One region of the Chryseobacterium sp. WG14 genome, then DNA from elsewhere that is predicted to be linked to it. Evidence: riboswitches for the same ligand, from Rfam matches in the RefSeq annotation. Region 1 holds a riboswitch; the other holds the start of a gene.

Region 1 (3,208 bases):
ACCCGGAAAAATGATTCAGCTGACCCATGAGGAAAGTCCTTTCATTATTGATGATTTTAACTTTGACGGAACGGAAGATATAGCTATTAGAAACGGAAATAAAGGAAATTACAGTAGTGCATCCTATGATGTCTATGTATTTAATAGTACCAGAATGGCATTTGTGAAAAGTGAGGAGCTTACGGAAATTGGCTCCAATTATTTTGGATTATTCGGTGTAGATGCCAAGCGTAAGCGCCTTGTTGCCACAGGAAAATCCGGATGTTGCATGATTTTTACTACAGAATATCAAGTAATTCCTAACAAAGGATTAGAAAAGGTATTGGAAAGGGAAGAAGATATGACCAATGAAGACCGTGTAAAAGTGATTACCAGGGAAAAAATAAATAACAAATGGGTTACCAGAACCAAGGTATATCCGGCAGGGCAATATAATAGATAAATAATACAATGAAAATTCAGAAAGAAATCGATTTTATCCTGGCAGTAGATGCTTTGAAAAACGTACAAAGAAGAAATTATAATGCAGATGATTCAAGAAGGGAAAATACTGCAGAACACTCGTGGCAGATTGTTATTCTTGCACAGATTTTATATCCTTATGCAAAAAACCGTGCTGATATTGACCTCCTGAGAGTTATCAGAATGCTTTCCATTCACGACTTGGTTGAAATTGAGGCTGGCGATACTTTTCTTTTTGATGAAAAAGCGATGGTTGGCAAGTTTGAAAGGGAAAAAGTTTCTGCTCAAAAGATCTTTGGAATTTTAGACGAGCCGTTACGTTCGGAGTTTTTCAATTTATGGCTGGAATTTGAAGAAGAAATAACGCCAGATGCTATTTTTGCGTGTGCTATTGACAGAATTATTCCTTTTATCCTCAATTCACATACCTCAGGAAAAAGCTGGACAGAAGCCGGAGTTACGGAAAAACAAATTAGAAGCATGCTTGAAAATGCCATCTGCAGAGCTTCTGATGAGATGGGAGAGGCTTTTGAATTATTGCTGACCAGAAGTCTGGAAACCGGAAAAGTGATCAAATAAAAGCTTAGTTCTTACTATAAATAGTTTCGGGCGGCCAAAGGCCGCCCGAAACTTTATAATTATAGGATTTGGATTGGCTTTTTGAATTCATCAATGGCTACAAAAGTAAAGTCGCCAATGATTGCTTTTTCTCTTTCGTAAGAATACATCTGTTCCGTGTAGATCTCTACATTGACCTTCATACTGGTTTTTCCAACGTAGGCAACCTTTCCGATCAGCTCAACGATAGTTCCGGCAGGGATAGGTTTTTTAAAATCAATTTTATCACTGCTTACGGTTACCACTCTTTTTCTTGCAAATCGGGTAGCAGTAATGAAGGCTACTTCATCCATCAGCTGCATAGCCGTACCTCCAAAAAGTGTATCATAATGATTCGTTGTATTAGGGAAAACCGCTTTAAATATTCTGGTTTCAGATGCTTCAATTCTTTCTTCTGTAGTCATATTTCATTATTAATTAAAGCGAAATGAAATACTATTAAAACAACAGAATAATAACAGGAATCCAAGAAATCCCTGAAAAAATCCATCAGATCAATAAACTTCATATCGCGAAAGTTTTTTGTTTAAGAAAAAGGCAGGTCTCCTGACTTGTAACATCTTTTATCCCCTTCCCATGCCCCGCACAGTGGATCTTAATAAAAGACTTCAGTTACTTACAGTTGCGCGACAGTTCGTGATTTTCACACGATTCCCTTTTTAATCTGCTGTTAGGCAGAACCTATTTCCATGATGAATAAGCGTTAAACTTTTTCGGGGCAAAAATAATGAATTTATTCCGGATTATGGTAAATAATCTGACTGATCACTCTTCCTTTTTTAATGGTCCAAAGACTTGTATATCTGTATTCTCCTGAACCATTGATCATATAAAGAAAGATATTGTCGTTATCTAAAGAGGTTACCGCCACATTATTGAAATCCATGGTGGGCTGAAACATGTTTTTGATAGCTTCCCTTACAAAAACAGAACCTCTTCCAGGCTGCTGAACCCTGATTGATTTAATTTCGGTCATGCCTTCAGGGAGATCATTGCCTATTCCCCATGGCTTTACTTTATCGATAGTAAGGAGTTTTCCATCAGCATCTTTCTCCTTTTTACGGTATCCGGCATTGGATGGGTAAATATCAATAACTACTTTACTCCTTTGGGCTGTGGGGATTTTAGGGTCAGAATTATCGGTGAAAATAAGCGACTTTCCATTCTTGGATTTGGAAGGTGTATACTGGGGAAGCTGGTCAATATAAGCAATACGATCTTTATTTACCATTCCTTCCTTATCAAGAGTTTCATACCTTACAAAAGGCTTTTCCTCGTCCTGTTTTTCAGGATATTTGATCCAGATCCATTCCGTTTCTCCCGGCGCCGGCTTTACATAAACAAAAACATCCCCTTTACGCATACGGATCTTATCTACAATCTTCCTGTAATTATCCTTATGTACGCGTACATTGGCATATCCTTCTTCAGCTTTTACCACTCCAAAAGGAACCTTATTCTGGCCTTTAACCAATGCTAAAGAGAAAATACTAAATGCAGATAGATAGAATGCTTTGCCTACTGAAATCATTATAATAAATTTTTGATCCCCAAATATATAAATTAAATGCTTTTCGGAAGATAATTATACTGTTGCAGTTCTTTTAAATCTTGTATTTTCTTTAAATGAGAGTCTGAAAGAAGATATACATTATCTGAAATATCTAATACATCCACATAATGATGATCTGAAATAATGAAACCTTTATTCTCAGATTGGATCTGGAGAATCATTTTAAGCTTATCAATAGCTTTTGGAGAAAGATTGTGAAACGGTTCATCCAGCAGTACAAAGTCTGCTTTAGAATGGATAATCAATAAAGCTTCAATAAGCCTCAGTTCTCCTCCTGAAAGATTTTTAGGTTTTTCATTGAGAAAGGGACTGATCAATTCTGAAGTAAGAAGATGATCGGTATCTTTCTTGTCACAGAAAAGAGGAATCAAATGTTTAATCTTGTTATTTTTAGGTAAAAATGAATGTTGAGGAAGATAAGAGATTATACTTTTCCTGTCTGACAGTTTTTTTAAAACTTTACCTTGACATCGTATAAACTGGGAGTCGCTGCTGATCACTCCAAAGATGATTTTTAATAACGTTGATTTTCCAGATCCGTTTCTCCCCAAAAGT
Region 2 (3,208 bases), 220 kb from region 1:
TTATGAGATCATCGGACATCATTCAGGACAAACTTACGAGTGGGTTGAAAAATCTTCTGACAGAGACTACTGGATGACTTCTGAAGAAGCTAAAGGCTACGGAATGGTAGATGAGGTTTTACAGAGATCAACAGAGAAAAAATAATCGATACTGGAAATCGGAAAAAACGCACCAATACGGTGCGTTTTTTTGTTTTATCATTGTATGAAAAAGCATTTCACATAGGATGTTCTACTTCTTGATGATTTTATGGATGGTTGAAGTATCTGCTGTCTTTATCTCAACAAAATAAACACCTGAATTCAAAGAATGAATACCAATTTTTGTGGCTTGGGAAGTGATTACTTTTTGGCCTAAAGAAGAGTAGATATTTATTTCTTTATATTTTTCAATGGATTCGATCTGGATAAAATCATTTGCAGGATTAGGATGAATACTGAATTTTTTCTTTGTGACAGAAGAAACTCCCAGCATAGAATCGGCTGCTTCCGTAGGGATAAATGGTCTTCTCTGTCCGAAACTTATACCCATCCAGTCATTGTTGGCTAACTGAATCTGGGAAAGGTCATACTTCTTTTGCCAGCTTGAGAGATCTTTTCCTTTATATAATTTCCAGCTGTCTGCCACTGTGGCGTTTCCTGTAAAACTATTCAATGAAAGAGCAGAAATCTGGCTGTTTGATGAGGTGAAATTAAAATAAGAGGCTTGAGACCGGATCAGCTGTAAGGCCTGCTCGGCTGTGATGCTTCCGTTATATTTAATTCCAAACACAAAAGAATCTGCATTTCCGTTTGACTGATTGGTTCCAAAATCAACCACTACCAGGCTTTTATTACTTCCTGTTCCTATCCAGTTGGTAATCTGAGAGGGAACATACCATTGTGAGCTGTATGCCGCAACAGGTGTAGAAGGCGGAGTGTCAGCATCATCAATTCCATAAGTAATTCCGTACCATTTTCCATCATTCAGAGGTGTATAACCCGGGCCGTTGTTCCATGTCATATTTCCTGCGCTGGCTCCGGACCATGGGATCCAGCTGTCATCAATATCCGGCGTATGATGATTATAATGAAAGCTTTGAAGAAAACCTGAAGGAATATCAATCTCCATTTGAGGTTCTGCAGCTACAATAGCGTTGATCATGTCTTCCATCAGTAAACCATCCGCATCAAAACGGTACCCCCATGCATAAGAAGCAGGAGAATTATTATCGTTAAAATCTGCAATGAAATAGGCTTTCTTTGAACCTGTTCCTACCCAAAACTTAATGTCGTTCTCTGTAAATTGGGCAGACAAAAACTGCATAAAAAGCAGTAAGAAAAAAAAATAGATTTTTCTCATGATATAATTAAATTAAAGTTTTATTCCCGAAACTTACTTAAGAAAAGTGACAATAATCACGATCCTGAAGTGACAATGGATAAGGCAGGTCTCCTGGCTTGCATCCTATAGCACACCTTCCCGGATCAGTATCCAGTGGTTGTATTTTGCTATAAGTAAAACAGCTTACAGTTGCGGGTACAGCTCAAGAATTAAATTTTATTCTCACTTGATTCCCTATTAATGAACAGTGTTCAACCTTAAAACGCCGCAAATATATCATATAAATTTTTGGGTCCTGTTTTGTGAATTATCTTTTAGTTTTTATATTTTCCCTGAAGCTGAATGGTTTTTAATGCTATGTTTTTTTGAATTGATAATTAAATTGAAGATGTTGTTAGGTTTTCGGATTTAACCAAAAGTTTTACTGTTTATATTAAATTCATTTTCATGGCTCCATTGTTAAAATACAATTATCATTATATTCAAGATCAGTTTACAATCAATTTATATTTTCGCAGCCATAAAAGAGAATATGAAAAGACTGCTACTATCCGCATTTGTGTTAACGGCGCTGGCATCCTGTAAAGATGATGACACCACCAGTAATCAGGAGATTAATTATTCTAAGCTTCCGCAGGAATTTGCTTTTTCAAAATTGGCAACTATCAATGGAGTAGATGTGATCAACGGAGGATTTGGATCCGGAGCAGCGGCCCATCCTACAAGAAAAGGAGAATTTTATGTCATTACAGACCGTGGTCCGAATACAGATTACTTAAGCGGTAAAAAATTTCTTGTCCCTAATTTTACCCCAACGATTATGCATTTTAAAATCAATGCAGAAGGTAATATCGAGGTCATTCAATATATTAAACTTAAAAACCCTTCAGGCCAGCCTATCACAGGACTTCCAAATCCTATAGGAATGGGAAGTACCGGTGAAGTAGCCTATGATGCTTCAGGAAATATGTTAGGAACAGATACATATGGTCTGGACAGTGAAAGTATTGTGGCAGCTCCGGATGGAACATTCTGGGTTTCTGATGAATATGGTCCGCATATCGTTCATTATAATGCAGAAGGGGTAGAAATGGAAAGGATAAGCCCAATTGGAGTGAATACAGGAACAAGAAAACTTCCTGCAGTTTTAGCCAAAAGAAGGGCCAACAGAGGTATGGAAGGACTTTGTATCACTCCGGATGGAAGAACACTGGTAGGAACAATACAGTCTACGATGCTGGTTCCCACTAAAGCATTGGCAACCAATACTACATTAACAAGAATCGTAACATTCGATATTATTACAGGACAGACGAAACAGTATGTATACAAACAGGATGGCGGAGCTTCTGATTCGGTTTGTGATATTACAGCATTAAGTAATAATGAATTCCTGGTGATTGAAAGAGACGGAAATTTCGGAACACAGGGAGGAATAAAAAAAGTATACAGAATCAATATATCCGGAGCTACAGACGTTAATGGAACGGATCTGACGGCTGTAGACGGAATGAAAATTAATAATAAAGCATTGGAACAGAGTACCTGGGATGAGATTGCAAATGCCGGAATAAAACCTGTTTCTAAAAAACTGGCGGTGGATCTCGTAGCAAAACTGGGCTATGAGCATGATAAGTTTGAAGGAATTGTTTATTTGGGAAATAATAAACTGGCCGTTTTTAATGATGATGATTTTGGAGTGGTAGATGATGGAAACGGAAATCCTAAAGCCAAAATTCTTCCTAAAACAGGAAAATTAGACAAAGGAACGATGTATGTAGTCGATATTCAATAATTAGATTTTTTTTAAAGAAAACGGCGGAATCGAAGATTCCGCCGTTTTCATGATCTCTGTATGAAGAATTCATCAATATGAAAATTACT

Evidence for each region. A riboswitch is a leader RNA that binds a small molecule or an ion and turns the genes downstream of it on or off. The one in region 1 is predicted to bind cobalamin.
Region 2: another riboswitch for cobalamin. It lies ahead of MP478_RS04815 (T9SS type A sorting domain-containing protein); the one in region 1 lies ahead of MP478_RS05815 (acyl-CoA thioesterase).

The regions. Positions count from the first base shown of each region.
Region 1 is NZ_JALCZD010000002.1:567,418-570,625, reverse strand. Features, by position in the region: gene MP478_RS05825 (hypothetical protein) at 1-442, shown strand, start outside; gene MP478_RS05820 (HD family hydrolase) at 451-1,041, shown strand; gene MP478_RS05815 (acyl-CoA thioesterase) at 1,101-1,484, opposite strand; cobalamin riboswitch at 1,599-1,780, opposite strand; gene MP478_RS05810 (hypothetical protein) at 1,814-2,611, opposite strand; gene MP478_RS05805 (ATP-binding cassette domain-containing protein) at 2,644-3,208, opposite strand, start outside.
Region 2 is NZ_JALCZD010000002.1:347,414-350,621, reverse strand. Features, by position in the region: gene clpP (ATP-dependent Clp endopeptidase proteolytic subunit ClpP) at 1-145, shown strand, start outside; gene MP478_RS04815 (T9SS type A sorting domain-containing protein) at 233-1,342, opposite strand; cobalamin riboswitch at 1,408-1,599, opposite strand; gene MP478_RS04810 (esterase-like activity of phytase family protein) at 1,857-3,119, shown strand.